Acidicapsa acidisoli: one gene and its partner. The protein of the gene in region 2 interacts with the protein of the main gene of each other region in a pairwise test. Links are inferred from orthologs where the notes say so. Each region holds a gene or a part of one and is shown on either strand. Other genes may lie near its edges. The genes, in order: kdsB and OHL23_RS25625.

What was found.
Region 1: the proteins of OHL23_RS25625 (region 2) and kdsB interact in binary tests that used the Escherichia coli proteins (3 or more experiments, as listed by UniProt). The link is inferred for Acidicapsa acidisoli from one-to-one orthologs.

The regions. Positions count from the first base shown.
Region 1 is NZ_JAGSYI010000005.1:250,807-265,806, forward strand. The notes cover bases 4,489-7,286. They hold kdsB (3-deoxy-manno-octulosonate cytidylyltransferase), read left to right. Parts: upstream 4,489-5,410; coding sequence 5,411-6,163; downstream 6,164-7,286. Other genes in these bases: OHL23_RS26160 (hypothetical protein), read left to right, coding at 4,489-5,344; OHL23_RS26170 (HAD family hydrolase), read right to left, coding at 6,160-6,864; OHL23_RS26175 (AsmA family protein), read right to left, coding at 6,869-7,286. In the rest of the region: OHL23_RS26140 (S41 family peptidase), read right to left, coding at 1-677; OHL23_RS26145 (LLM class flavin-dependent oxidoreductase), read left to right, coding at 917-1,948; OHL23_RS26155 (putative bifunctional diguanylate cyclase/phosphodiesterase), read left to right, coding at 2,352-4,355; more of OHL23_RS26160, read left to right, coding at 4,484-4,488; more of OHL23_RS26175, read right to left, coding at 7,287-9,775; lepB (signal peptidase I), read right to left, coding at 9,778-10,602; lepB (signal peptidase I), read right to left, coding at 10,662-11,492; lepB (signal peptidase I), read right to left, coding at 11,552-12,478; rnc (ribonuclease III), read right to left, coding at 12,475-13,308; OHL23_RS26200 (tetratricopeptide repeat protein), read right to left, coding at 13,368-15,000. UniProt on the Escherichia coli protein: Activates KDO (a required 8-carbon sugar) for incorporation into bacterial lipopolysaccharide in Gram-negative bacteria.
Region 2 is NZ_JAGSYI010000005.1:106,662-121,664, reverse strand. The notes cover bases 8,264-11,064. They hold OHL23_RS25625 (TetR/AcrR family transcriptional regulator), read right to left. Parts: upstream 10,070-11,064; coding sequence 9,458-10,069; downstream 8,264-9,457. Other genes in these bases: OHL23_RS25620 (SDR family NAD(P)-dependent oxidoreductase), read right to left, coding at 10,172-10,966; OHL23_RS25630 (hypothetical protein), read right to left, coding at 8,878-9,345; OHL23_RS25635 (TonB-dependent receptor), read left to right, coding at 8,264-8,714. In the rest of the region: OHL23_RS25660 (aminopeptidase), read right to left, coding at 1-606; OHL23_RS25655 (alpha/beta hydrolase), read left to right, coding at 784-1,920; OHL23_RS25650 (carboxymuconolactone decarboxylase family protein), read right to left, coding at 2,355-2,660; OHL23_RS25645 (SDR family NAD(P)-dependent oxidoreductase), read right to left, coding at 2,769-3,551; OHL23_RS25640 (VOC family protein), read right to left, coding at 3,624-4,319; more of OHL23_RS25635, read left to right, coding at 5,148-8,263; OHL23_RS25615 (carboxylate-amine ligase), read right to left, coding at 11,517-12,623; OHL23_RS25610 (alpha-ketoglutarate-dependent dioxygenase AlkB), read left to right, coding at 13,600-14,232; OHL23_RS25605 (glycoside hydrolase family 1 protein), read left to right, coding at 14,313-15,003. UniProt on the Escherichia coli protein: Involved in response to both electrophiles and reactive chlorine species (RCS). Represses the transcription of the nemRA-gloA operon by binding to the NemR box.

The DNA of each region.
Region 1 (15,000 bases), 140 kb from region 2 along the record:
ATCGACTTCAGATGCGCGGCGATCTCGTCCACCCGCGCCGGCGTGAGCACCACCGGCTTCAGATACAGAATGCTCGCATTTTCATACTGCTGCTCGCCCAGCGCCGGAACAGAGACGATCGAGCGCGTCAGCGTGACCTTGTCTGGGTGATCCTGTTTATGCGGACGAATAAGCGAGAGCGTCACTTCCGAACCCGGCTTGCCTTCCAGCATCACCTTGATCATCGCCAGCGACATCTCCAGCGTGGACTTGCCTTCAATGGACTCGATCGCGTCGCCATCCGTAAAGTGCTCCTTCTCCGCCGGCGAGCCAGGCAAAACACTGACAACGACGGCGTAACCGAAGCGTTTTGAGACGGTTATGCCAATCTGCCCGTCCGCGCCAATGGGGTGGTCCTTGTAAATCTTGTATTCCGTCGGGGTCAGGTAGCTCGAGTCGGCGTCCAGCGTCTCCAGGAGGCCATGCAGCGCGCCCGACGTCACATCCGTCATGTTGGGCTCGGTCACATACTCGGCCTGGATATGTTTCAACACCTGCTGATACACGTTGATCTGCTTGTAAGCGCCATCGTCACTGGAGCCGGCGCGCACAGCCCGCAGGCCAAACTCTCCGGCGATGAGGGCCACGAGCAGACCCAGTGAAAGCACAAAGACAGAACGCTGAAAGAAACGGTTCATTGCCACCCCGAAACTGGACTCCGCGCCGCAAAGGCAGGGGAAATCCACACTACTAATAGACGCATGATACCGCAAACAGTATTCCAAAAGTGACGCGGCGCCATCCTGGCGGGTAAATTCTCTTCCCAGATCGGCTTCAGGTCGGCCTCTTGCCATCCTTCAAGACCGAAGCGCGCTGCCGAACTCCGACAGAGGCTTGACTTCCGCATCGCTTGCCCGGCTCCCTCATCCAATGATCCATGGAAAACAAAGGACTGGCAGTATCGGTTTTGGATCTGGTCGGCATGCGCTCCGGGGAGCCCGTGGGTAACGCCATCGCCCGCTCCGTCGATCTGGCGCAACACGTAGAGCAGTGGGGATATCGCCGCTTCTGGCTAGCCGAGCATCACTCCATCGCCGGCCTCGCCTGTTCCGCGACGCCGGTCCTTATCGGCCAGGTAGCCGGGGCGACCAAGACGATCCGTGTCGGCAGCGGTGGGGTCATGCTGCCCAATCACGCGCCGCTCGTCGTCGCCGAGCAGTTTGGCACCCTCGACGCCATTTATCCTGGCCGAATCGATCTCGGCCTCGGACGCGCTCCCGGTGGCGATGCGTACACCATGCGCGCCCTGCGCCGAGACCTGGCCCAGACCGGCGAAGATTTCCCCGCACTTCTGGCCGAACTCCAGACCTACCTCGGCCCCGCCAAACCCGGCCAAGCCGTCAAAGCCATCCCGGGACAGGGCAGCAATGTCCCGATCACCCTTCTCGGGTCGAGCACCTTCAGCGCACGGCTGGCTGCGATGCAAGGGCTGCCCTTTGCATTCGCGGCCCACTTCGCTCCCGACCATCTCTACAATGCGGCCCGTATCTATCGCAATGATTTCCGGCCCAGCGCAACGTTGCAAGAGCCGCACCTGATGGTCGCCGTCCCAATCATCGCCTCCGAAACCGATGCCGCTGCGCAAAGAATATTTACCTCCGCACAGCAGCGATTCCTCCGGCTGATCCGAAACCAGCCAGTCGAGCTGCTTCCGCCGGTCGATTCCATGGAGCCGCTCTGGCGCGAATTTGAAAGGGAAGCCGTAGACGCTCGCCTCGCCGAGGCGATTGTCGGGTCGGAGTCGACCGTGCAGGCCGGACTGGAACGCCTCGTAAGCGAGACAAACGCCGATGAAATCATTGTTGTGACCGACACCTACGAGCATCAGGACCGGCTCGACTCGTACCGGCGCGTCGCAGCCATCGCAAGCAGGACCAACTCTGGCGCCCGAAGCGCGCCCGTGCGCTGAGGAAGGATTTCTGGTGGCGGAGGGCGGGATCGAACCGCCGACCTACGGGTTATGAATCCGTCGCTCTAACCATCTGAGCTACTCCGCCGGGAGGGTACTGCAAGGCAGGGGGGCGCAACGAGGCGCCTATATGATGATACGGACCCCCGGATTGCAGGTCAAACTTGACCAACCGCGACAACCGCCTAACGGACGCGGCATTGGCACGATCCGGCCAGCCGCAAATCCGGTTTCACTGGGCCGATCTTCCGTCGGACGACAAATAGTTCATACGTATTAATCAATACCCCCCCTCCTGAGCCGATACCTACCTTATGGGCGAGATTACCTGCCAATAGAACCACAAAAAAGCCAACATTCCGGCAAATCTCCCGACCGCCCATACGGACCGTGGAGCCATAGAGTGAAAAGCCGCGCCATACGATTTCTTCCCGTCGACTTGCAGGGCATAGCTTTGATCGCCGCCATGATCGTTCTCCTGGTGCTCGGAGCGGTGAAGCTCAGCAACGTCGTTGCCGCGAATATGTTGCGCGCGGATGCGCAATCGACCTCCGGCAGTGGGGCCGCTGCGATCGAGCGCAGCACAGATATTCCTGCCCTAATCGCCGGAGCGACGCCGTCCGAAGAGACAAAAAACCTCCTCGAAGATGCCTCTCAGGATGGCGACATCTATCGCCTCCTCATCTGGAGCAGCTCCGGCCGCGTGGTTTTCGTTTCCGGGCGAAAGAGTCCCGCATCGGAACAGGCGAACATTCCCGAGGTCCGCAAAGAGAGAGTTGCAGGCGCCGTGGCATCCGGCAAAGCGTATACCGAAGCTTATGCCGGACATCCACCAGCGAGCCCGACGTATTTCGCCGATTCCTATATCCCGATCATGCGAAATGGATCTGTCGTCGGCGTGTTCGAGGTGTATCTCGATCAGACCGCCGACAAGGCGCTCTATGAGCGATCGCTTCTCCTCACGGAAAGCATCATTGCCATTGCGGTCCTGTTTGCAGGCGGGATCCCCGGATTTATGGTCTATCGCATGATGATGGCCCGCCGCGTGGCTCAGGCAGAGGCATTATTCCTGGCCGAGAACGACAATTTGACGCGCATCCCGAACCGAAAGGGGCTAGAAGAGGCGGCGGCAAGAGCCCTGTCATTGACCCGCCGCAATAAGACTCATGTCGCGGCCCTGTTCCTTGACCTGGATCGATTTAAAGATATCAATGACAGTTTTGGGCACGCTGCCGGCGATGAAGTGCTGCGGGCGCTTGCAAAACGTCTGGAGTCTGTCATTCGCAAAGAAGACATGGCGGCTCGGCTGGGAGGGGACGAATTCGTCATTCTGCAAGTGGGCATCGATCAGCCCGCCGGAGCCAGCTCTCTCGCGGAGCGACTCAAGAGGATTCTTTCCGAACCGTACGATATCGGCGGTTACGAAGTAGTCTGTGGGGCGAGCATCGGAGTTGCGATTGCTCCGACGGATGCCGAAACTTGGGATTCGCTGCTCTCCTGCGCAGACGTCGCTCTCTACAAGGCGAAGGCCGAGGGCCGCAATACCGTGCGCTTTTTTGAAGCTGGGATGGACGCTGCCTTCCGCGAACGCCGGCGGCTTGAGGCAGACCTGCGGCGCGCTCTGGAAACAAAAGCATTCCGAATGGAATATCAGCCGCTTGTCAGCTTTCGCGACGGCAACCTTCTTGGGTTTGAGGCCTTGCTACGCTGGCCAGAGGATTGGAAGCCGCAGCCACCAGCCGTATTTATTCCCGTTGCAGAAGAGTCTGGCCTGATCGTTCCCATCGGCGCCTTGGTGCTGGAGACCGCATGTAGAACGGCTGCCGCGTGGACGAAGCCTTTGAAGATAGCGGTGAACCTGTCCCCGGTCCAATTCCGGCACGGAGATATCGTTGCCGTTGTCCAGGAGGCTTTGCATGTCTCTGGACTTGACCCCGCCCGCCTGGAGTTGGAAGTTACCGAAAGTCTGTGGCTTCAAAACACAGATGTGGTGCTTGACCAGCTTGCGCGGCTTCGTGGAATGGGGATATCGATCGCGCTGGATGATTTTGGCACTGGCTATTCAAGTCTGACCTATCTCTGGAAGTTTCCGTTCGACAAGGTCAAGATCGATCGTTCGTTTGTGACTGAGATGGAGATAGACCTGAAGGCATCTGCCATCGTAAGCACGATTGTGGCGTTGGGCAGGACTCTCGATCTTACCGTCACCGCGGAAGGAGTGGAAACGCAGGCACAGGCGAATGCTCTCTGCGAGGCGGGTTGCGATCAAGCTCAAGGTTACTTGTTTGGCAGGCCGCTTTCTTTAAAGGCCGCTAACGAACTTGTCAACGCCGATCGGGCATCGAGCACGGGGCCACCGTGTAGCTGCTTCCCATCACCAATCAACTTCAAACCGACATCAGCCTGATGCATCTCCACAGGAAGCCCGGCCAGGCATGCATTGGGAAGTCCGCGCAATCTATTACGCGTTTAACGCTCACTTACTCCGCTCGATCGGGAGTTTGCTCGAATCGTGAATGGCTTTATTTCTGTCGATTGCTTATCGTCCTCTCCCTGTTGGCCGGCGTAGCTCGTGCTCAGGCCGGGCCGCCGTTCCGAACAGACGATCCCGAGACGCCGGGCAGCAAGCAATGGGAGATCAACTTCGGCTGGCTGGGCGACCGCAATTCCACGGAAGGCTCTTATTCCATTCCGGACTTCGACATCAATTACGGCCTGGGGAACCGTATCCAGCTCAAGTACGAACTGCCAATAGCCATTCATGAAGTGTTGGCAAACCCCGGAAATGAAACTGGGGCTCCCCCATCAATCGACATCGATCTCGGAGAGTCGCTGCTGGGCGTAAAGTGGCGATTCTATGAGCACATACCGGCATCTGTTGCTTCGGACACGGAAGATGAGGAAACACCCGAATCAAATTTCTCATTCTCGACCTATCCCCAGCTCTCGATTCAATATCCGACGACTCGGACTTCTCAGGATGGCCTGGTTGGTGGACCGCAATTTCTGCTCCCGCTGGAAGCAAACGCGCGCATCGGACCCTTCCGCGTCGACGGTGAGGCGGGCTATTGGTTCACCGACCGGAGCGTTCCGCAATCATGGATACGTGGCGTGATCGTTGGACGCGAGTTCACCAGGAAGACCGAAGCATACATCGAACTCTATGACCAACAGGATGCCAATCGCGTCAATGGCCTCGCAAAGAAACGAGAAGCTACTCTCGGCCCTGGTGGGCGCCATTCGCTCAACAGAAATAACACCGTCCTGCTCTTGTTGATGGCTGGGCGCAGCTTTCAGAAAATAGCGCCTGCAAATGCCCAACCGAACTGGATTGGATACGCCGGCCTTCAACTGCTTCTGGGACCGAGACAGAGGACTGGCCAGATCGAGAGATAACGACGCAGCGACCGGAAAACTGCCGTCGACTGGGGGATCCACATCCGCCGTTTAGACTCAAGGATGATGAGTAGAGGAAAAATTCTTGGCGTCATTCCGGCGCGGCTCGCTTCCACCCGATTGCCCCGCAAAGTGCTTCGCGAAATCGCTGGCAAACCCATGGTGGAGTGGGTCTGGCGCGCCGCAGTCGCCAGCCGCCAGATGGACGAGGTTGTCGTCGCAACCGACTCCGCCGAAGTGGAAGAAGCTTGCCGGGAACGCGGAATTCCCGTGGCCATGACGTCGCCTGAATGCGCCAGCGGCAGCGACCGTGTCTACGAGGTTTCGCGGCAGATCGCCGCTGAGATCTACGTCAACATTCAGGGCGACGAGCCTTTGCTGACTCCGGATCACTTCGCGCCCATGCTGGCTCTCTTTGCACGTACAGAAGTGCAGGTGAGCACTATCTCTGTTCCCTGCCCTGCGAGTGATTTCGCCAACCCCAACGCGGTGAAGGTCGTAACCGCCGCAGATGGCCGCGCGCTCTACTTTTCCCGCTCCACCATCCCCTTCGACCGTGACCGGATCGGCTTCACCGGCTATCGCAAGCATCTTGGCCTCTACGCCTACCGGAAAGCGGCGTTGGAGCAATTTGCCGCGCTCGCGCCATCTCCGCTCGAACAGATCGAGCGCCTTGAACAGTTAAGATTGCTCGAAAACGGCATTTCGATTTATGTAGGACAAGCCGAAGGCGACAGCATCGGTGTCGACACGGAAGACGATCTTCAGCGCGCCAATGAGATCCTGGGTGCAATTCTGCGCGGACGCCAGCAGCCTTAAATAGCTAACGGGACAAAGTGCAACAGAATCGTCTGATCTTCCGGCGCCAGTTCCACCTTGATCCCCGTAAGGTCGGTCACCAGGTAGTGGGCCGCGCTCAGTTCCTCGACGGAGTGAGAAAAGGTCGTTCCGATGACCGTGCATCCAGCCGCGCGCCCGGCTTTGGTTCCTGAAGCGGAGTCCTCAAAGACCACGCAGTCTCGCGGGTCTAGCTCCAGTATCTCCGCGCCGCGCAAATAGGGCTCCGGATGCGGTTTGCCATTCGTGACATGATCCGCCGTCGTAATGTGCTTGGGAACCGGAATGCCGCCCGCAGCCATGCGGACACGCGCCAGCCGTTCGGTCGCCGAGGTCACCACCGTCCAGCGATAGGCCGGTAAGGCGGCAAGCAGGTCCAGCACACCGGGAAGCACGGCAAGCCCTTCCTTATCCGCGATTTCCAGGTCTTCGATGAACTTCAACTCGGCCTCATCGTCCAGATCGGGTCGCAGCTTGCGGATGGTCTCGATGGCCCGGCAGCCGTGCGCGGTATGAATCGCCGTGGTCGGGTCGATTCCGCGAGCGAGTCCCCAGGTACGCCAGCTTCGTTCCACCGATCCCAGCGAAGAGATGAGAATCCCATCCATGTCGAAGAGAACGCCTTTGCAGCGGACTGTTACAGGAGCCGAGATTACAGAAGCAGAAGAGGAAGAAGCCGTCATTCCTCTATTTTACGGCGGGCGTCCGATCCGGCTGACCGCGCCGAGTTGCGGACTTCGACGCGAATGCCAATTTGGCAGGCCCACCAAAGGGTATTTCACCAGCCATACTCAGAGTCCGTCGAGCGACGCGCATCGTATTCTCGCCCACTTGCACCGTTCCGCCGTGGATGGTCGCGACTCCCTTCCACTCGTCGAATTTCGTATCCGCAGGCTTCGATTCCTCAGATTTCGTTTCCCGAGGTTTTTCTTCCTCTGCTCGCTCCTTCGGCTCGTCCCCGGTTGTCGTCGAGATCGCGCCGTTCTGCCAGTCGAAGTTGAGATTCCCGGAGGCAGACGCCACCAAATCCTTGGGCGTCAATCCGGAAAGATGAATATTGCCACTACTGCTCACCGGTCCGCCTGTCCACTTGGCCTCGATCAATGCTCCGGTAGACGTCGCGCTGAGATGAGAAAAATTAGCATCGAACGTATAATCCGGCCTGTCGCTGGCCCACGCAAAGCGGCCGGTTCCCTTCGCCGAGCCGCCCAGCAAATCGGCTTCCCAATCCTCGAGAAGAATTTCGTTTTCCTTCAACCGCATGTGAATGACGGGCTTTTGCAACACTACCGCGCCAATCGCCAGGGCATCCGCCTGAACATTCACAGCAACTTCCGGCCATTTTGGCTTCTCGGAAGACCGCATCCGGTCAAGCAGCGGGGAAAGCAGCGATTTCTCCTCGGGAGTTCCGACAAGGGCGGACTGCACCACCGCAGCGTCGAGCGATCCAAAACGCAATTGGACGGCGGGCACGCACTCGCCGGGAGATCCAGTCTTGCAGTTCGTAGGAGCATTGACCTGTGCCGAGCCTCGAATCTGGTCTTTGCCAGCATCCTTGGCGCTTCCGTAAGTGAAGTCGGATGCAAAAGCCACGTCAGAGCCGGAAAATGTGATCGTCGCCTGCAGCATGTCGACGGGACGGGCCAGATAAGCCGCCTTCCATTGCGCGTGGTGCAGTTGCACAGTTCCGGAGACGGAGTCGCGTCCCAGGAGATCCGTGGGCGCCGCAGTCGAGGCCGACAGCCTCGATTTTCGCCCCGCACTCATCGAGGCTTTGGCGGAAGCTGACGTAGGCGAAGGAGCATTCGCAGCACTTACCCCATCCTGCAGAGATGCTGCAACATCCGCTGCGGGAATCCACGGACCAGTCGCGGTAACATCAACATCCGCGGTTCCTCCGGTAAAGCCGTCCGCCGCGTCCAGGTGCGGCAAACCAAAGCCATAAGCCAGCTCGCGAACTCTCGCGGTCCCGGCAGTTCCGGTTAACGCAGCATCGAAGCCTCGCGCGCCGACCCCGATCCGTACCGCAATCGCCTGCACCGGAGCCGCCGCTCCCCTGCTCGATTTGGGGTCGCCCGACGGGGCAGCAGTCTGCTGGACAGGAGTTTGTAGAACAGGCGCTCCAGCCCCCAAAGCAATCGTGAACTTCGTCCCTAATCCCGCGCCATTCGCAAAACCGGGCACAAACGACGGAGTCCAGACCATCTTTGGCAGCACCACCGGCTCTTTCAACTCCCCGCCCTTGATCTGGCCGCCGTCGACCGTAATCGTTCCCTTCAATTTCGTTGGTACGGCCTCAATCCCCTTTGCAGAATCCGCGAGCCTCTTTTGTTCCCGGCGATGCAATGTTCCCTTCGTCGTCCGGCTGTCCGGCTCCTCGGCAGGCTGGCTATAACTCAGGCTGCCGTTGGCATTCCCTGCGACCGAAAGACCGGGCGCAAAGCCGCTGCGAATCGTGCGCAGCATATCCAGACCCGCCTGTAGCGGAACCTGCTGCACCTCCAGCGTCGCCTCCGGCTCGCCCGCATTCCCCGGCAGCTCTGCCTTCAGATGCAGCCGTCCATCGCCGATGGCTGTGTCACACCCCAGTTGGTGCAATGCGTTCTGCGAGTGCTGAAAACGAAAGTTGCAGTTGGCGTCGAAGTCCATCGGCACCGCAGGCGAAAACTCTTCGCGCCGCACCCCGGTCGCACGCAGCCGCGCTCTGGTCTGGGCGCTCTCGGGAGTGCCCTGCACGTCGATATCCGCCGTCACATCGCCGCGCCATCCGGCGTCTGATCCGAACAGCAGCCGCGAAAGCTGGCCGAGCTGCGCATTGCGCCACTCCATCTGAAGCTGAATCGGCATGGCGCGAAGCTCCGCTGCACTTTGCAGACGGGCCTCCATGCGTACTTCGCCCGTGTCCCCAAGGCTCATCTCGATATCCGTGCGCACCGGCTGTCCGCGCAGGCGCACACGCCACTTGCCCGGCTCATCCTGCCACAGCGAAAGATCCGCGCTGACCAGAGAATATGGGCTCTTTTCGGCCCCATTCTTCAAGTTCACGCGAGAATTCGTCGCCTCAAGATAGGGAAAATGGGCCGACGCTCCCATCACCGGCGCACCTGTTGACCGGCTGCCTCCGCCGGTCAACGCAGGTTGAGCGCCCAACATCAGGGAGCTCAGATTCCAGCGCCCCCGGGCCGACCGCACAAGATTCAGGCTGGCCTCATCGACACTGACGCGGTAGATCTCAAGCTTGCCCCGCCACAACGACTGCAACCGCACCGAAGCGACAACCGTTCGCGCCGAGAGAATCGGCTCCGCGCCAAACTCCGGGTCTTCGCTGACCGAGAGATCGTGCAGCACAAACCCCGGAAGCGGAAGCAAGCGAAGCTCCACGCTGGACATATGCACCGGCCGGCCGAGCGACTGCGTCATCAGCGCGGCAACCCTGCGCTGATACCGGCTGATATTGATGAGAGGCGGCAGCACCAGACCGGCGGCGAGCAGCGCGATCAGGCCCGCTGCCACCGTGATACGGCGTCTCCAGCGGGTCTTGCTTTTCTCTTGGCCCGTCTGCGCTCTTTCCGCCCGAGCGCCTTGGTCCGTCATGGTCAGTTCACCATGTGCAGGGTACGCTTCCAGCGGGTATCGGTGAAGAAATGCAGCACCACATGCCCCATCCAGGAGATGCGGTCGCCAATCCCTGTCTTGTCCATCTGGTCATCCGGTGTCTTAAAGGACCAGTAGTTGAACAGAGGCCGTCCAACAATGTTGGCGCGCGGCACAAATCCCCAGAAGCGCGAATCGAGACTGTTATGCCGATGATCTCCCATCATGAAAAACATCCCGGGCGGCACAACCAGATCGTTGCCCTGAATATGATTCGGCAGATCGACCGCCCACTCCTCGGTGACATCGTTCGCTTCCGTTGGCGAAACCGAAGGAAAATCATCGATATACGGGTAATAGGTGTCGCCTGGCCAGAGCGCGGCCTTAGGCTCATTCTGTGCCACGCCGTTCAGGATCACGACTCCGTTGCGCAGATGAATATGATCTCCGGGAACACCAATCAGCCGCTTCACCAGAAACATATCCGGATTGCCAGGCTTGAGAAACACGACAATATCGCCCCGTTTTGGCTCGCGATAATGAACCAGCGGCATCCACGAAGCCGTGGGAGCGAGGGTAATGCGATCCACCAGCAGGTGATCGCCAACCAGCAGCGTCTTCTCCATCGACCCGGAGGGAATCACAAAATTCTGCGCCAGAAATGTGAGGATGAAAAGACCGATGACCAACACGGAACAGATGCTCGCAAGCGCCTCAAACGGCGTCTCCTCAACACGTTCCCCTGCGTTGGAATTCACCTTCGCGTCGGTCTCCGCGATCTCGCCGGGTGCGGGCTTTTCCATTACAAGTCTGTCTGCCTTGGCCATGTTTCCTTTATTCCGTAGCCCCGTTTGCGCGACTTTTCAGACTACCAACTATCCTCATGCTACCTCACCGGATTAAGAGTGCGCTTCCAGCGGGTATCGGTAAAGAAATGAAGCACCACGTTCCCCATCCAGGCAATCTGGTTCGCAAGCCCCGTCTTGTACATCTGGTCGTCGGGAGTTTTGAAGGACCAGTAATTGAACAGAGGCCGTCCTACGATGTTGGCGCGAGGCGTAAATCCCCAGAAGCGCCCGTCATTGCTGTTGTGCCGATTGTCGCCCATCATGAAGTACATGCCGGGCGGAACCACGAGGTCGTTGCCCTGAATGTGATTGGGCAGATCCACCGCCCACTCGGCGGTAACGCCACTGGCCTCCGAAGTCGGGACCGATGGGAAATCGTCGATGTAGGGAGAGTAAACATCTTCTGGCCGGGGTTTCACGTACGGCTCGTTCTGAGCCACGCCGTTGAGAATGACTATGCCATTGCGCAGGTGAATATGATCGCCGGGTACGCCGATCAATCGCTTCACAAGGTGCGTATCCGGCTGCCCCGGCCCGAAAAAGACCACTATATCGCCACGCTTCGGCTCACGATAATGCACCAGCGGCATCCAACTCGGCCGCGGAGCGATCGTAATGCGGTCGACCAGCAGGTGATCTCCAACCAGCAGGGCATCCAACATCGATCCGGACGGAATTAAGAAATTCTGCGCTAAAAAAGTGAGGATGAACATGCCAATTACCAGCACGGAACAGATGCTGGCCAGCGCTTCGAAAGGCGTCTCCTTCACCTCTGAAACAGCTTGAGAGCCGATCTCACCGTCTGCCCCTTTTGCCCCAATGAGGCGCGGAACAGGTCCATTGATCACCAGCTTGTCTTCCGTGGCCATGATCCCCTTGTCCCGTAGCCGATTTAGCCATTCACTTCGGTTCCCAAGCAAACCACGCGCTAATGAACTACCCGAAAAATACGCTTCCAGCGCGCAAACCCTTTCAGATGCGCCGAAACATCGCTTTCGTGCCCAAGTCTATCATCCGACGCCTGTTGAATATCTGTTCGCGACGGCCGCGTCAGCGAGAAGTAAATTACCAGCGGCCGGGCAATAATTTCGTCGCGCGACACAAACCCCCAGTACCGCGAATCTCGGCTGTGATTGCGATTATCCCCAAGCATGAAATACTTGCCCGGCGGAATCACCAGCTCGCCATTTTTCGTCGACTGCTGCAACTGCTTCCACCAGCCCGGCTCCACGCCCGGGTCGCTGTAGATGTTGGTCGGAAAATGATCGAGATAGGGGTTGTCCGAAGTCGGCTCAAAGGCCGCATACGGCTCGTCCAGCACCTGCCCGTTGATCGAAACCTGCCCATTATCGATCCGCAGACGGTCGCCAGGCAGCCCAATCACGCGCTTCACCAGATACTCCCTTGGGTCCAGCGGCGAATGGAAGGTGACGATCTCGCCGCGCTGCACTCCGGCATAGGGCAAAATGCGCTTCCAGATTCCAGCCGGCGCCAAAGCGGAGCGATTCATCAGCAGAAAATCCCCCACCAGCAGCGTATGCTCCATGCTCTCGGACGGGATCACCATCGGCTGCGCCAGAAATGTCAGCACAAAGAGCGCAACGATGATCGTTTTCAGCAAAGACGATACCGCCTCGGGCAAGCCATGCCGCACATCGTGCGCAATTGCCTGACGGATGCCAAAGACCGGATGACCATTGCCTTGCGAGACCTGATTTGTAGGAACGGGACCTGTCGAGACCGTGCCTGACGACACAGCGCCAAGCGCAACCGCCTCACCCGGCGCGAAAGAGCCAGAGCTGGCCCCGGAGCGCTCCCGCTCCATCTCCGCCGGAAAAGTGGGCGTCCTGTTCATACCTGCGCTGGCTCCTGCATGACCAGCAAAGCCAGGGCGCGCCGCGCGGCCTCCTGCTCTGCCTTTTTCTTGGTGGTCCCAATTCCGCTTGCCAGCGAATCACCCATCTGACCGTCCGCCGTTCTCAGCCGCACTTCCACCTGAAATCGCTTGCGGTGGTCCGGGCCGCTTTCGCTTTCGACAAGATACACCGGAACTCCCGCTCGCGTCGCCTGTAAGTGCTCCTGCAGCGCAGACTTGTGATCGCCAAGAGCCGCACCGGAGAGCAGTTCCCGCGCGAGATCGTCCGCAGCCGGACCCAGAATATGCATGCGGGCAAAGCGGCGCACCGGCTCCAGAGCGCCATCTCTTTTCGCGTCCTGTCCGGCATCCAGATACATCGCTGCAATCACCGCTTCCATGGCGTTGGCGAGAATCGCCACCTTCTTCCGTCCGCCGGATCGCTCTTCGCCCTTACCCAGACGCAGATGTTCGCCCAACCCGATGGCCAGGGCGACCTCCGCCATGTGGCGGCGGCTCACCAGTTGCGCGCGGATGCGAGTCAGCTCCCCCTCCTGCCAATCCGGATGAGCCTGGTACAGCGCCTCGGCGACCACCACTCCGAGCACCGCATCCCCCAGGAACTCAAGCCGCTCGTTGTCGCCGCGCTCGGTCAGACCACCCGCAAGTCCAACGTCGTCGGGCTTGCCCGTCGACTCCATCGACAGCTCATACGCCTGCGAACGGTGCGTTAACGCATGCAACAGCAGCTCCGGACGCGCAAATATATGCCCCAGTGCCGCCTCCAGCCGGGCCAACTCCGCGGATTGGGCGATAACCGCCTGTTCCATCTCTTTATGGTAGACGCAATTCCCCTTAGAAGAGATCCTTGCCCGCGAAAGCGATGCCTTTACTTTGGCGCCGTGACAGACGGCGGGGGTGCTGTAGGAAGGTTCGGCGCCGGCTTGCCGCCCGAATTATCCGTATCGTCATCCGCACCGTCCGTGTCCGCATTTTCCTCACAACTATGACCCTTCACCGCATACGCCGCCTTGACTCCACGCTCTGCCGCCAGCCGCGTATCCTGCTGCCCGTCGCGTACCGCCAGGGCCTCCTTGTATTGCGCGAGCGCCTCATCCCGTTTGCAATCCAGGTCCATCATCCGCCCGAGGTAGATGTGCGACCAGGCCAGTATCCGGGTCTCCTTGGCCGTCGACGCCGCCTTTTCAAATTCAGTCATCGCGTCCTGCGGATGCCCGGTAAGAATCGCCGCGCGCGCCAGAATGAAATTCGCTCGTCCCGTATCGACTGTCTCGCCGCCGGATACCATCGTCAGCGACTGGCGCGCCATCGCCGACGCCGTCGCATAGTCGCCCGCTGCCAGCCGCGCTTCCGCAAGATCCAGCCCTGTCAGCTTGCGCGGAGCCGAGCGCCGCAGAACATCGTCGTCCGCCTCTTTGTCAAACGTCACATCCCGGGCCCGATGAATCTCGTGATCCACATCCATGCTGTAGACCAGTTCGCCGATCGTGTCCTTGAGGCTCGCCGGGTCCTTCTCGAAAATGCCCAACTGCTCGTAAAAATATGCGGTCAGAACGTATCCCTGGGCCATGTCGTGGCGCACCTGAGCGATGCGCACCTGCTCCATCTTCTGGTTTACGGCATTTCGTTCGCTTTCGATCCGCTCAAAATCGGAGCGCTTTTCATCCTTCGGGGCGACGTACGGCTTGATCCCTGTATCCATCGTCCGCGCCTCGACCGCCTTGATAAGACACTCGATTGTCAGGTCCACAATGTCCGATCGAAGCCGGTAATCCAGTGGAGCGTCTCGTACTTCCTTCATAATCGGCAGAAAACGGTCCGTTGCGCTTGAACGCGAATATAAAAGCGGCTCGATCAGGTAGTGCAGGTACGTGTGCCGCACATCACTCATGCGAATCTGCCCGTTGACCGGCGAAACAACGTCGACGAAATCCGTCCCATAAACGCGCGCATTGATGGTGTGCGGGTTAAGTTGCGGCTCGACCACCACCAGAAAACGCCGACCGTCGTACGTGGAAGCGGGCATCTTAAGGTAGTAGTTGGTCGAGAGAATCATCTGCGTCAGGCCGTCATGCAGGCGGTTAACGATCTCGTCGTACCCATGGTGGTGGGTCAGCCAGATTCCGTGCAGATCGACAGCTGCAGCGAAATCCTTCAAGAGCGGAAGAATCTCCACCACCTGCGTCGAATCCGGCGGCATCTCAGGAAGTTCGACCGATGTCTCCAAATCCGGCGGCGGAGTGAGATAAAGCGCCAGCGAGATGTACTGAGAAATGTCCTTGATCGTCCCCGTCATGCGGTGCTGTGCGATGTACAGGCAAACCTTGTCTCTCTTGTCACGCGCATCCTCGCTCGCCGCCAGCGCCTGATTCACCTCATTGCGCACCTCTTGCCGGACCGGATCGCTTTCCGCGAGCCCTTCGTCATAACCGCAGGCATTCAGCGTAGCGGCCATGAAAAACAGCTGCTCGGAGTTCACCAGCTCAATCGCCGGACCTGCC
Region 2 (15,003 bases):
CGGAGAGGTAAAGCATTCCCCGCCCGGCAGATTGCCCCATTTTTCCGGACTGATAATGCCGCTCGTCTTGAACCACTTGTATCCCGGATTCATCTCCGCCGTGATATCCGTTCCTGCCGCCGTCGTAGCGCGAATCCGCGTTGCCTTGCGCACCCGTTCCAGAACCTGCTGCGAGAGCCGGTCCACGAGGTTAAAGTCAGCCCGCATCCCCTGGCACATGATCTCGGGTGTAATGTTGACCATGTGCGCATGGCGCATCCGCCGTCGATTGACGACATCCGTCATCTGCATGCGCGAATGCAGCTCATTCTGTTGCACCTGGACGGCAAAGATCGATACCTGCGAACTCTCCATATCGGCCAACACCGCCGCCGGCATATCAATCAGAGGCCGCGGCGCAAGGTCTTCCAAAAGAAACGCATTCCACTCGCAGCCGCGTGCGGCAAGTTGTTCGCCAATGGAGGCGGCAATCTGCTCTGTCGCGCGATCTGTAATCAGCGTCACCTTCTCCGACGGTTCAATCCGCAGACAGGTCGTCACCGCAGATTGGGCGCCCGCCGTAAATTCGGCAGGGTAGGGCATTCGCAACAGATCGGCAGTGGTCATGAGCGGGTAAAACCTCGATGAATATCAATTCGGCAATCGAGCCGTATCTTTCGAGCGTAACGGAAAATTCACGCAATTGAAATGGCCAGTCCGTGTAAGCCGCGAAGAAGGCGATCCAATACAATTTGGTTTCAGAACGCAACCATCTCCCAGAACGCCGGAAGGAAACTCGCCGCGATGAAAATGAAATCCCCGTTGGTCCGTCTGTTGAGCATCGCCCTGGTTCTCGCTCTGACGGCAGCCCCGGCCATCTCCCAGGCGCCACCCGCGCGCCCGACCCCACCCACTCGCGACCCCCACACGCCCGGGTATGTCGCAGCCAAAGAACTGCCCGACGGCACAAACGCCCCACCGGACGCCGACGGAAACTTCATCCTCGGTCCCACCCATAACCCAGCGCCCGACATGCAGCCCAAGGACAGCGTCCCGCAGGGCACTGTAGTCGAGTTCACCATGAACTCAGCCGATAGCAAGTTCTTCCCGGGAATCGCCCGCGACCCAAACACCTTCGGCACTCCCGATCCGACCGATCCAGCCAAACTCATCGTAACCACCAGCCATCCCGCTCCGTACACGCGCCACGTAGCCGTCTACGTCCCTAAACAGTACGTTCCCGGCACAGTCGCGCCCTTCATCGTCGGCGCGGACGGGCCTGATCGTGCTCTGTTCACCGCTCTCGATGGCCTCATCGCAGAGCATCGCGTCCCCGTGATGATCGCCATCTCCATCGGTAACGGTAGCGGCGACGCCCAGGGCAGCGAGCGCGGCCTCGAATACGACACCATGTCCGGCCGCTATGCCGAGTTCGTCGAGCAAGAAGTTCTTCCCCTCGTCGAGTCCCAGGCCCACGTCAAGCTGACCAAAGATCCCGATGGCCGCGCAACCATGGGTGGAAGCTCCGGAGGCTCCTGCGCCCTGATCATGGCCTGGTATCACCCTGAGCTTTACCATCGCGTTCTGACGTATTCGGGCACCTACGTAAACCAGCAGTGGCCCTCAAATCCCCAAACCCCCCACGGCGCATGGGAGTTCCATGAGCATCTCATCCCAACCACCCCGGCCAAACCACTGCGAATCTGGATGGAAGTAGGCGACCGAGACCTCTACAATCCAAACGTCATGCGCGACAACATGCACGACTGGGTTGTAGCCAATGAAGAGATGGCCAAAGTGCTAGCCGCCAAGGGCTACCATTATCAATTCGTCTTCGCCCGGAACGCTGGCCACACCGACCGCGCCGTAAAACAGCAAACGCTGCCCGAAGCCCTCGAATATCTCTGGCAGGGTTACCCCATCGCCGGCGCAAAGCACTGATTTGAGTGCGTCACAGCGGAAAGACAGGATTGGAAGCTCCCGCCTCCAGCATCACAAGCGGGAGAATCCGGCATTGTCGCCGAACAATCAGTAGGGCGGGAGGGAAGCTCATTTCCGAGCTTTCCGCCGTCCGCGCTGAACCTGGAACCTCGGGTACCTCTCCGCCCACACTGCTCGATGAGTGCCTCGACCGAGCATGCGCGAATTGAAAATCTGGCCCTTTAGCCACACTTTTAGCCGTTGCCGAAATCCGTTCCGCTGACGGAGCCGACCCTCGGCGGTGAATAGGATGATTGAGAGCGAAGCTACGGAGGTAAAGGGCCAATCAAGACTTTCCAGTACTCTTAGCTTTTTGCTCCACTAGCCGGGCGGTCCAAACCCTCACTCGAATACATGGGGCATCAACATCTTTGCTTCAAGACATTTGCTCCCCGTTACTCTTTGAACAAGTGCGACGCGTGGGTGACCGTCGCGTTTGCCCGCATTGCGGCGGCGACCATGGCCGCTTCCGTCAGCATCGTGTCATTTGCTCCGGCCCGACGCGCATCTTTCATATGCAACTCAATGCAGTAAGGACACTGCGTTGTCAGCGCGACCGCCACCGCCATCAGCTGCTTGTGCAGGACATCGATGGCGCCGTCTTTGAACAACTCTGCATTAAAGGCCCAGAAGGCTTTCATCACATCAGGCGCATTCTCATCGAGCTTCTTGAGCTTAGTGAGATTCCTCATATCAAACATGTGAGTGGCTCCTTTTCGGTTTTTTGTAAAGCGCTTCCGGCTAAGAGGGTGCGGAAAGCGCGTTTGGTGATGCGATTCAGGGGTGACTCCCCAAAACGCACTCCGGTGTCATCCGCGAAGAATGGGGGCTCCGAAGGGAGCGCCGGTCAATCCGCCGTCAACCATCAGCTCGACCGCATTAATGTACGATGAATCGTCCGAGGCAAGAAAAAGCACAGCCTTCGCTAATTCCTCTGGCTCGCCCCAGCGGCCCAGCGGAACTGCGGAAGAGAAGAAGTCGGAAAGTTTTGCGGATTCCTCTTGAGTGGCATCGGCGCGCGGCCCGCGTTTCCAGATGGGAGTCTTCGTCGCTCCCGGAGCCACCACGTTCACGCGAATTTTGCGCGGTGCAAGATCCGCAGCGATGGATCGCGCCATCGAGACGAGTCCGCCTTTCGTGGCAGCATAGGCAGCCACGCCTGGTTGACCGAGATAATTGTGCACCGATCCGTTGAAGATGATGCTGCCGTTGTCGTTCATGAGAGGAGCGGCTGAATTGACGGTAAAGAAAGCACCGTTGAGATTGGTGTGGACTACCCTTTCGAAGATGGCTTCGTCGGTCGTGCCAGTCGGCGTCCTGCCAGAAATGCCTGCATTGGCGAAGACGATGTCAAGTTTGCCAAAGTCTTTGGCGAGTTCAGCGAAGAGCTTCTTGCGGTCCTCCGCAACCGTAACGTCGGCGCGATAGCCCTGTGCCTTCGATCCCAGCTTGGCGACCGCTTCATCGAGTGTCTGTTGATCGCGACCCGTAATTGCGACTTCAGCGCCTTCAGAGATGAAAAGGCGGGCTGTGGCCAGGCCGATCCCGCTGTTTCCTCCGGTAATGAGAGCCTTCTTGCCTGTGAGTTTCATGATTCCTCCAGGAACCCGCGATCGAGAGCCTTGACGTCTCGCCGGGAACGATGTAGCTCCCAGCGGAGTCGTTCATTGTGGCAGCTCTTTGCCTGACTGTTCAGCCACCATGTAAGCGGCATACCAGTCTGCCCAGTTCGCGTCGCGCTGCCCGATGCGCTTCTCGTGCTCGCCGTGGGCGGCCTCCGCACGCCGAAACGCGTTTGCCAGATCGTTCGCTGATGCAAAGGTCGTCGCCGTGTTGTCGATGCGACCCGGAAGCCGCGTCGTGATTTCCTGGAACAGCCAGCCGTTCCCGTCCGGATCTCTGAACGAGGCGAACGAGCGGTAGCTGCGATGCTCGGGATCAGGGCCGTTGACTCGAATCCGTCCAAACAGGTAGGGCTCGTCCGGGCCGGAGTACACGTCTGCAGCGCCGTGGAATACTTCGCTGACCTCAACGCTATGACGGAGCAGATTCTTGCGCGCGGTCTCGATGTCGTCGACGATCAGATAAAGGCCCTGGGCTGAGCCGGGAGCCGCCCCGGTGACGTTCTTCCCGAAGATGACGGAGCACCCGGAGCCAGGTGGTGTGAACTGAATCACACGATAATCCTTACCGTTGTCGTAGTCGGCGTCGAGTCGCCACCCGAGCCTCCCGTAGAACTCCTTCGCGCGATCGACATCCGAGACGGGGATAACGACGATTTCGAACTTCATGTCGACTTTCGCAACGCCAGCATCGCTGGCGGCGTCGTTAGATTGAATTTCATACGTCGTATTTGCCATGTCTTTCCTCCTTTGCGTTCAACTAAATCGCTGAATGCGAGCGTCAGCCAGCAAAATCACATGTTCCCGAAGGCGTGGCGTTCGATACCTTTTGCAAAGTGAGCCTCTCCTGCAAGTCGTGAGCTTCTAAACGGGATTCACGGGCAGCTTGGAGAAGCTCTCACGGAATGATCGGGGAGGCAATTCGCTTCTCTCCTAGCGGAGCCACGAATCATATTCCTGAATTCACACGTTCTGTCGTTGATGTTCTCGACGCTTACGCCCCGCAACATGCCCATCTTTGAGCGCGCGTCAAACGTCTGGTTTGGAAGGAATCTTAGGGAATCGAGGTCGCCGATCTTTCTGCTTGGGGGCCCTGCAGTTCGTGAGCGGCTTTAATCGGCGAGCACGGGAAGCCGAACGCGAACCAGTATATACCTGAAAGCGGTGAAATCTGCGAAGTCACTATTGATTAGACTATTCGCCACGCTCCGAATGCGCGAAAACCAATAATTGTTGGTTCTTGGTAACGGGCTGAGTCACTCATGCAGCCGATATGCTGGCTTTTTCCCGGGTTCAGGAGAAATTAGGAGGCTGCCCAAAACTGGAGCCGGACATGGGCGCCGTTTTTCTACCGTTCGGAGATCCAATCGGACCGTAGCTGATCGTATCCGGTCATCGCCGCGCTCTCTCCAGCAGCTCGACGATTAAACTCCGTAGCTTTTGGGACGGATGCCGCGATCGCCGACAGCTTGCGAACCAGGTTTTGCACGCCAGACAACGCAGAATTCAAATTCTGTTAACCGTAGATTAAAAATCGCCTATTGGTTTCTGCCTATCTTAAGCAATATGACACGTATTCTAAGAAACATTTCCTTTTCCTTTTTGGCAGGCCTGATCTTCTTACTTAGCGCAAATATAGTAAGAGCTCAGTTTGAGGACGGCAGCATTGTCGGCGCCATCCACGACAGTTCGGGAGCCATCGTTCCCGGCGCATCCGTCTCCGCTACCAACACCGCTACAGGCATCGTCGCCACCACCACCACAAACTCCTCCGGCGAATACGAGTTCCCCTCGCTGCGTGTCGGCGTCTACACCGTCAAGGCAGAGTCGCAGGGCTTCTCCACCGCAGTCGCGGAAAACATCAGCGTCTCCGTTTCCGGCCGTACCCGCATCGATCTTTCACTCAAGGTCGGCGGTTCCGATAGCACCGTCGAAGTCAACGACGTCGCGCTGTCGCTCGAAACCGACACCAGCCAACGCGGCCAGACCATCACCAACTATCAAAGCGAAGCGCTTCCGCTCGTGAGCCGCAATTACTCCGACCTGCTCGCGCTCGTCACCGGCAGCCGTCAGGCGCCCACCGCGGCCACCACCAGCTCCATCAGCAGCCTTGTGCGCGAGGGCGCATACAACGTCAACGGCCAGCGCAGCATGTTCAACAACTTCCTGCTCGACGGCATGGACAACAACGCCTACGGCGAAAGCAATCAAGGCTTCGACAACCAGATCATCGCCATCGCGCCTGACTCCGTCGCCGAGTTCCAGGTCGTGACGAACAACGAGAGCGCCGAGTACGGCCGTTCCTCTGGGGCCACCATCAACGTCGCCTCCGCTTCCGGAACGAACGCTTTTCACGCCACAGCCTACGACTTCCTCCGCAACACCGATCTGAATGCCGCAGGCTTCTTCAAGCCCAACGTCGTCAGCAACACCGGCGCAGTAACTCCGTTCAAGAAGCCTGCCTTCAACCGCAACCAGTTCGGCATGAACTTCGGCGGTCCGATCCAGAAAGACAAACTCTTCTTCTTTCTCGACTACGAAGGCTTCCGTCAGGATCTGACGCCGCTCACCGTACTCACATTGCCCACTCAAAATGAGCTGAACGGCAACCTGGTCGTGCCCGTACGAAACCCAGTCACCGGCGCCATCTACCAGGCCGGTACCTCGATTCCCACCACCGCCATGGACCCGCTCTCCGCGCAGATCGTCGGCTACTTCAAGCAGATCTCCCTCCCGTCTGCCGGCCTGTCAACCACCGGCCTCAATACCAACGATTATTCGGTGCAGGCGCCCTTCACCGATAACGCCGATAAAGGCGATCTCCGCCTCGACTACCAGCAGAACGCCAACAACTCCTGGTTCCTGCGCATCAGCGACCGCAAGGAGACCGGCGTCAATCACGTCACCATCCCGCTGCCATTGGACGGCCAGACCAACGGCACCATCCGCATCCTCGACCAGCAGGTTGCCCTCGGTTACACCCACCTCTTCGGTCCCAACAAGGTCCTGGATGCCCGCGTCGGCATCTCGCGCACCAAGGCCGGCAAATTCAACCTATCCATCGGCGACAACGCGTTCCAGATTCCCGGACTCCCCACAAACCCAATCGTCGCCGGCGGTCTCCCATCCGTCGGAATCACCGGCTTCAGCGGCTTCGGCCGTCAGAGCACCAATCCCCAGTGGCAAAACCCGGCATTGCTCGATCCCAAAGTCAACTACACCTGGGTCAAAGGCAACCACTCCCTCAAGTTCGGCTACGAATACGAGCACATCTGGATGGCCGTCAACGACAACAACCCGCTCTACGGTTCCTGGACCTACGGCAGCGGCTACAGCCTCTGTGACGCCGCCACCTCGGCGCTTTGCTCCACCACCAGCACCGGCACCGCAGCCCCAACCGCGCCCGTCTCCGATACCTACTGGGCGGACTTCCTCTTCGGCACCACCACCAGCTACCAGCTCGCCAACTACTTCGTAGCGCACCTTCGCCAGACCCTCGACAGCGCCTACGCTCAGGACGACTGGAAGGTCAGCCCCAAGCTGACGCTCAATCTGGGCGTTCGTTGGGAATACGGCTCACCCTACTCTGAGTGGAAGAACAACATCTCCAACTTCGACCCGACCTCTCAGACCGTCCTCACCACCACCCCCGGCGCAGTCGCGGCCAACGGAATCACCCCCGTCAACTACGGCGGCGTCTACGGCAAGACGCTCGTCGATCCAGACTACGCAGACTTTTCCCCGCGCATTGGCTTCGCCTTTGCCGCGACTCCCAAAACAGCCATCCGCGGCGGCTTCGGCACGGGCTTCGTCCACTACACCCGCGCTGGCTCGGGCGACATCCTCGGCATCAACGCCCCTCAGGCGCAGTTCGCCGCTGTCACCCAGATCAAGCCCAGCACCACCGACCAATGCGCTTCGCCGCTTCCGTCGCAGATCATCGCTGTGGGCTCAACCACCCCAAGCTGCTACGCCACGGCCAGCCAGGGCTTCCCTTCAGGTCTCGTAACCACCTTCAACAAGGCCACCGACAACATCACCTGGGTTCCCAAAAACACCCGCGACAGCTACGTCGAGAGCTACTTCCTGAGCATCCAGCAACAGCTCGCCAAGAACTCCCTCATCGACATCGCCTACGTCGGCAACCACGGCGTCAAGCTGCAAGGCTTCCTCAACGGCAACCAGAAGAACCCGTCGCTCGGCTTCACCCGTCCTTACGGCAACTGGCCCAGCGACATCACCGAAGCGCTCAACGAATTCTGGTCCAACTACAACGCCCTCCAGGTCCGCTACGAACAGCGCATGGTCGCCGGCCTCACCCTGCTCAACTCCTTCAGCTGGGAGCACTCGCTCGACAACGCCAGCGCCTCGCTCGAAGGCAACACCCCCTCGCCCCAGGACGCCAACAACATCAAGGCCGACTACGGGCAATCGGATTACAACCTGCCCATCGCCAACGTCACCAGCCTCGTCTATGAGCTGCCCTTCGGACACGGCCGCAAGTTCCTCTCCGGCATCAACGGAGCCGAAGACACAGTCCTCGGCGGATGGCAGATCAGCGCCATCAACACCGCCCAGGCAGGCACCCCATTCAATCTCACCTACACGCCCAACAGCGCGCAGCAGGTCTCGCAACAGATCTCAGCCACCTACCGCGGAGCCAACGAGTATCGCCCCGATTTCGTGCCTGGCCAAAAGGTCACGCAGGGCCGTTCCAGCCGCGCCGCCAACACCGGCTACGTCAACTACATCAACTACAACGCCTTCGTGCTGCCGCCTATTCACGACGCAACCGGCGTTACCGTCCTCAGCCCCTTCGGCAATTCATCCCGCAACCAGGGCCGCACTCCGGCCTTCAATGAAACCGACCTCGACATCAACAAGAAATTCAGCACTCCCATCGAGAGCCTGAAGATCGAGTTCCGCACCGAGATCTACAACCTCTTCAACCACACCAACCTCTATCTGCCCAGCACCATCAGCGGCACCCAGGGTACCACCGGCGACACCCTGAGCACCGGCGCAACGCCAGGTCTCTCCGCGATCACCGGCGGCCTGCCCACCAGCGGTGGCCAAATCTCCAGCACCTTCGAGCCGCGCATAGTCCAGTTCGGCCTGAAGATCATTTACTAACAGAACAGCTCACAACAACCCGGCAAGACCACAACAGCCTGCGGCATCCGCAGGCTGTTGTGCATTGCAACCGTTGTTGCTTTTGCCGTTGCCTTTCTGTCTGTCATTCCCGGAGGGAATCTGCTTTTCCCCGTTACACGGAGCCTGTAAGTCGCCAGTACCCTCATGCAGCGCGTTCCTCTTTCGTCGCGCTGTTCCGGGCCTCGATTGCCTTGACACTGTTTACAAACGCCTTTTCCAAAACGCCCTTGCCGATGCTCCCAAGCACGAAGCCTAGCAGCCACCCCTTGAGGTTCTTGCCGTCGCGAACGACAACCACGTCAATATCGGTAGTGCCGTTGGGGCGGCGCGTGAAGGTGTAAACGTGGCCCGAGGCGCCTCCCCACACGTTGGAGTCTGTCGTCGTGAGAACGACGCGGCGAGGATCGGACCAGTCATAATGCAGTCGCTCCCAGACGCCGCCAGAGCCTTCGGTGACGTCAGCATGCGTGCGGTCTCGCTGATGCACCTCCAGGTACTCGTCGGCGCTGTTGCCAAACAGCTTCGAGCGGCCCGGTCCGAAGTCAGTGAGCCCGGCTATGTACTGCTCGGGCATGAGGGTAGTTGTATGGTGCAGATGAATCGTAGACATTGCTTCTCCCTTGTTGGTGAACACAGTTTGTCAGACGGCTGAGAAAGCCGTCCTCCGAGTAAATGAAATAGCACCGCCGGATTCTTTCGGCGACGCACTGATAATCAGGCGATCAGCGGGTTGCCGCGTTGCCCAATGGTTCCTTTGTCAACAAGCCATCGAAGACGTAGCGCATGAAGGTTTCGAGCGATGCGTCACTCTTTTCTGCCTGAGAACGTAAGAGCGCTCCTTCCCAGCTGTTGAGTAGAAAACCAGCCAGCAACTCGGGATCTGTATCCGCGGGAAGCTCTTTCTGTTCGACCGCCTGTTGTACGACGGCCGCGATCTTGTCTTGCCAACGCGCGAAAGAGACGCTGATCTGTTTCCTCAACTGTGGACTTTCCGCCGCCATCTCCAGAGTGAAGCGACCCATCATGCACCCGGGAATCCGTCCCTTCTGGCCGTAGGTCTTCACAAGATCGCTGAAATAACGCTTCAGGCGTTTCAACGGCGGCGTCTTCGAGTCGTTCAGAACGGTTGCCGTATGTTCTCCTTCGTGCGCGACATACCTTTCCAACGCAGCCGCGGCAAAGTCTTCTTTGCTACCGAAATGGTGATAAAAAGAGCCCTTCGGCACATCTGCCGCCTTCAGAATGTCGCTCAGCCCGATGGCGTTGTATCCGTTCTGATGCATCAGCGTAAGGCCCACGTCGATTAAACGATCACGCGTCGATTTTTCTGTCATAACAGGCTCCTCGCGGCTCTTCCTTGAGTGGCGTGGAAAGACCGAATGGCCCTCGCGGCGCAGCAGCGAGAGCCAGAACGGCAGAAGGCATCCTGAACAGGCTCAGCACTGAATCCCATAACGAGCCGCCGGTTTCTGACGGGAAAGGTTCGGACCCAGGGCTTTGCGTGCCGCCTCGTACTTCTCCCAGTCCGCAACATCAGGTAGAGATGGAATGGTAATCAGCTCATGCCGGTCGAGGCCGGCGAGGGCTGCATTCACCATATCCTCAGCCGTCATCACGATCTCGCTCGGCAGATGCTCTACCGGGCGGCCGGCCTTTTCCCACAAAGGCGTTGCAGTCGCTCCCGGTAACACCGCCTGCACGGTCACGCCCTTGCCTTCCACTTCGTTCTTCAGTGCTTGCGTGAAGTTCACAACGTAAGCCTTGGAGCCGCTGTAGCTCCCGTTCAGAAGCTCCGGCGCAAGGGCGACGACAGAGGCGATGTTGATGAGAAGTCCGTTTTTGCGCGCCACGAAACCCGGCAGAGCGGCATGGGCCAACCGCGTCAACGCGATGACATTTAGATAGATCATGTCCTCGAGATCGTCGATCTTTGCGTCGAGCAGCTTCGCTACGCTGGCCGCACCGGCGTTGTTAACTAGCGCAGTGATTGTGGGATCGGTGCTCAATCGCTCTGCCACGCGCTGAACGTCTTCCTTCTTCGTTAGGTCGGCAGAGATCGTCTCGATCCTGCGGCCGGTGGACTTCAATCGTGCGGCAACTTCAGCGAGCTTCTCCTCGCTGCGAGCAACAAGAATAAGATCGTAACCGCGTTTTGCAAAGCGATCAGCGTAGACAGCGCCGATGCCGGTAGAAGCGCCCGTGATAAGCGCTGTGCCTTTGAGTGCTGACATGGTGTAATACTCCTGAATTTCCGGGATTTTTTTCGTGCCGCATTGATAGAGTAGACCGGTCGGTCTAGCGATTCAGAAAATCCTTCTTCTCTGGCGCCTAATTTCTCAAGTCACACGCAATCCGTTGCCTCTGTTGACTTTCTGGATAAGGACTTTAGAAGCGATCTCAAATTCCGATGTCCTGAGCTCCCCCTGTCACTCATTCAGGCACAATCCAATCACGGCTCAAGTTGCGCCACGCAGAGCTCAGAGCGTTTTCAGCCCCAGACCCAACTTGCGTAGAATTACTTGCCAATCGGGCACACTGAAGTCAGGCGCCAGTATTTCGCGGGCCTGATCTTCGACCGAACTGCCCTGCCAATATCTTCAGGGAGGGAATTTTATTGTGCTTTTTAAGCGCATTAAACGCCCATAAAACGGCATTTTAGCGGCATAATTTGTTGTACAACTGGCAGAATACAAATGGCTTACGAGGAAAAATGTAGTACCCCCCTACCCCCGGGTAGTAGCATTCCATGTTTCCGCGCCAATATCCCGCTGGATCGCCCGCTCAAAACAACCCGGCCGCAGTCTCCTGCGCCATGTAGTCAACCACAGCTTTGAGGTCGCCAGTTTTTGCAAACACCTCTAGCTGCCGGTCAGCGCCAGTGCCGGTTTCCAGTATGTGGCGAACACCATTGATCGCGGTGCGGCTGCCCAACTCATCCACCACAGGATCTATCAGGTCGAGATATTCACGGATCAGGTCACGTTCCGGCACCTCGGCCTCTTTGCCGAAGTCGATCAGATTGCCATCCAGTCCATAGCGCACCGCGCGGAACTTGTTCTCCATCAGCAAGGGCCGTGCGTACTGGCGAAAGTCCTGATTCGACTCATGCAATCGATAAAGATACGCAGCCGTAGCCTGGATCAACGCGGCAACGGCAATCGACTCCGACGCGCGCAGCGGAATATCGCAGGCCCTCACCTCAATCGTGCTGAAGTAAGGATGCGGACGAATATCCCACCAAATCTTCTTCCCGTTATCGATGCAGTTCGTCTTCACCAGCAGATTCACATAGTTGTCGTACTCCGAATAACTCGCAAACGCGTCCGGAATGCCAGTGCGCGGGAAGTTCTCGAATACCTTCGCCCGATAACCCTTGTACCCGGTATTAAGCCCAAGCCAGAAGGGAGAATTGGTCGTTAGCGCCATGATATGCGGCAGAAAGTAGCGCATCGAATTCATGATCCGAATCGCCACTTCGCGATCCTCGATCCCCACATGCACATGCAACCCAAAGATCAGGTTGGACCGCGCAACTAACTGCAGATCCTTCACCACCTGGCGATAGCGCGGATCGGGATAAATCTCCTGCGTCCGCCAATCCGCAAAAGGATGCGTCGCCCCAGCCACCAGCGTCAGGTTGTTTTCCTTCGCCAGCCGGATCATCTCCCGCCGCAGGTCGTACAGATCCAGGCGGGCGCACTCGATGTTCTCGCAGACCCGCGTGCCGACTTCGACAACGGACTGGTGCATCTCAGCCTTGACCCGCTCCTCCAGCCGCATCTTGCCCTGCGAAAGCATCTCCGTCGCAATGTGAGAGCGCAGATCGCGGGTCACCGGATCGATAGTCTGGTACTCCTCTTCAATGCCGAGCGTGAACGATGGCCGCATTGCATCTCCCGAAGAACATTTTTCAGAGCTTTCGCCAATTGTAATGCCGCAACAGGAAAATTCTCCGCTAACGCCGCGTCAAAAGCCCGGCAACTGGGAACTCCACCCGACGATGCCCGTCCCGCATTTCGTCCTGTTTCGCAGGCGCGAGTGTTCCCAGAAGCGAACCGAGGAATGGTTGGTCAAGATGCTCGTCTGGGAATAACCCGAGTATCGACAGGAAACTCAAATCTGTCATCACATCAGCACTTGCGCGACACTGTCATAACTATGTAATATTTCGACTCACCCATCAAAGCTAGAGGGAAATAACTCTATCAGGGGGGTACTCGTGACTGAACTGTATGCTGTTCTGAAGTCTTTCTTTGCCTGGTCGTCCGAACCTGTTGTTCAATGCGCAATGTGCGGAAAGCATGACTTGAAATCAATCATGATTCTTCAGAGCAACGCCTTCTATATCTGTAAGCGGGATTGCTGTGAAGAAAAATATATGCGCCTGAGGGTCGGGTAGTCAGCCATCGTCTTCGTCGAGCATCCCGTCTCTTGGCGGCGGAGGCTAGGTCTCTGACCTATTAGGTCGCTCACCAAAGCCAGAGGGCCATGACTTTCCAGTAATTTATGGTTAAAGTGTGTTCTGGTTGGCAGTATTTCTTTGCCCGGTTTTCCTGCGAGTCAGCGAAATGGATGAGCTGCAAAAGATGACTGTCCGGTAGCTCAGTTCACCCCAGGCGTAAGCTCTGAAATTGTGACGCCCAGAGCCGCGGCCAGATCATAGATTGTCCGCAAGCCGGGCCCCGCTTTCCAGTTCTAGACCTCGACAGATTGATCCTCTTGACCCGCTTGATCCGCGCAATATCCGCCCGTCCGGAAGGAACTTCGTGGGGACGCAGCAGGCCGCCCTCAAATCACGAATCCTCTGACGTAAATTATTTTCGCCTAATTTTCGCCTTTTGGTTTATTCTTAAAGAGTGAAGCGATGAACCTCTTCTCCCAGCTCGAAGTGGAGCCAACACACGAGGAAGTCTTTCCGGGCGCGGTCCTGATGCGCGGATTGGCTCTCCCCGAGGACAAGGAGTTCTTCGCCGCAGTCGAAACCATCATCGCTGCAGCGCCTCTACACCACGCTGTAACTCCAAGTGGTCTGCCGATGGGGGTTATGGTGACAGATTGCGGCGATCCCCGCGCCTTCGCTAACCGCTGGGACCCGAACAATCCCCAGCGCGTCCTCTCATGGCCGCCCATGCCCCGATTGCTCTATGATTTCGCGATCCGGTGCGCAGTGCGCTCGGGCTTTCCGCGCTTTCGCCCAGATGCCTGCCACGTCAATCGCTATCAGGCAGGCACCAAGCTCGGCTTGCATCAGGACCGGCACGAATGCGACCTGCAGCAGCCAATCGTCTCTGTCTCCTTCGGGCTCGAATGCATCTTCCTGCTTGGCGGCCTGCAGCGCATCGACAAGCCCCGCCGCATCCTGCTCGAACATGGCGACGTGATCGTCTGGGGAGGCCCATCGCGGATGCGCTTCCATGGCGTACAGCCGCTAAAACCCGGCTGCCATCCACTTACTGGTCCATATCGCTATAACCTGACCTTCCGCAAAATCGCCTAGCTAGTTTCATGCGACCTAAGTAAAACGTTTGACTACGCTATCTACCGCTGCTAAGATTCCCGATCCATGGAGAGGTTTTCATGGATCAACTTGATCAACTGGATCGACGCCGCTTTCTTGCCGCTTCTTCAGCCTTAGCCGCTGGTTCGCTGTTGTCGCGCCATGCTTTCGCTGAATCCAGAGCGCAATTTCCGAAGGATTTCCTTTGGGGCATGGCGACTGCTTCCTATCAGATCGAAGGCGCATGGGATGAGGACGGTAAGGCCGAATCGATCTGGGATCGCTACACGCATACTGTCGGCAAGATCAAAGGCGCAGCGACCGGCGATGTCGCCTGCGACTCCTATCATCGATACCGCGAAGATATCGCCATTCTGAAACAACTCAATCAGAAGAGCGGCCGCTTCTCTATCTCCTGGTCGCGCATTCAGCCATCGGGCACAGGCCCAGCCAATCCAAAGGGGCTGGATTACTACAGCCGCTACGTCGATGCTCTGCTGGAAGCGGGCATTCGGCCATTCTGCACGCTCTATCACTGGGACCTGCCGCAAGGCCTCGAAGACCGTGGCGGCTGGCCCAACCGCGATCTTGCCGGCTACTTCGCTGATTACGCCGGAATCTTAGCCAAAGCTCTCGGCGACCGCATCGCTGTTTGGGCTCCATTCAATATGCCGTGGGCCTTTACTTACTATGGTTACGGAATCGGCATTCATCCGCCGGGCCGCGCCGAATATGGGCTGTTTATCAAGGCCGCGCACACCGTGGCGCTGG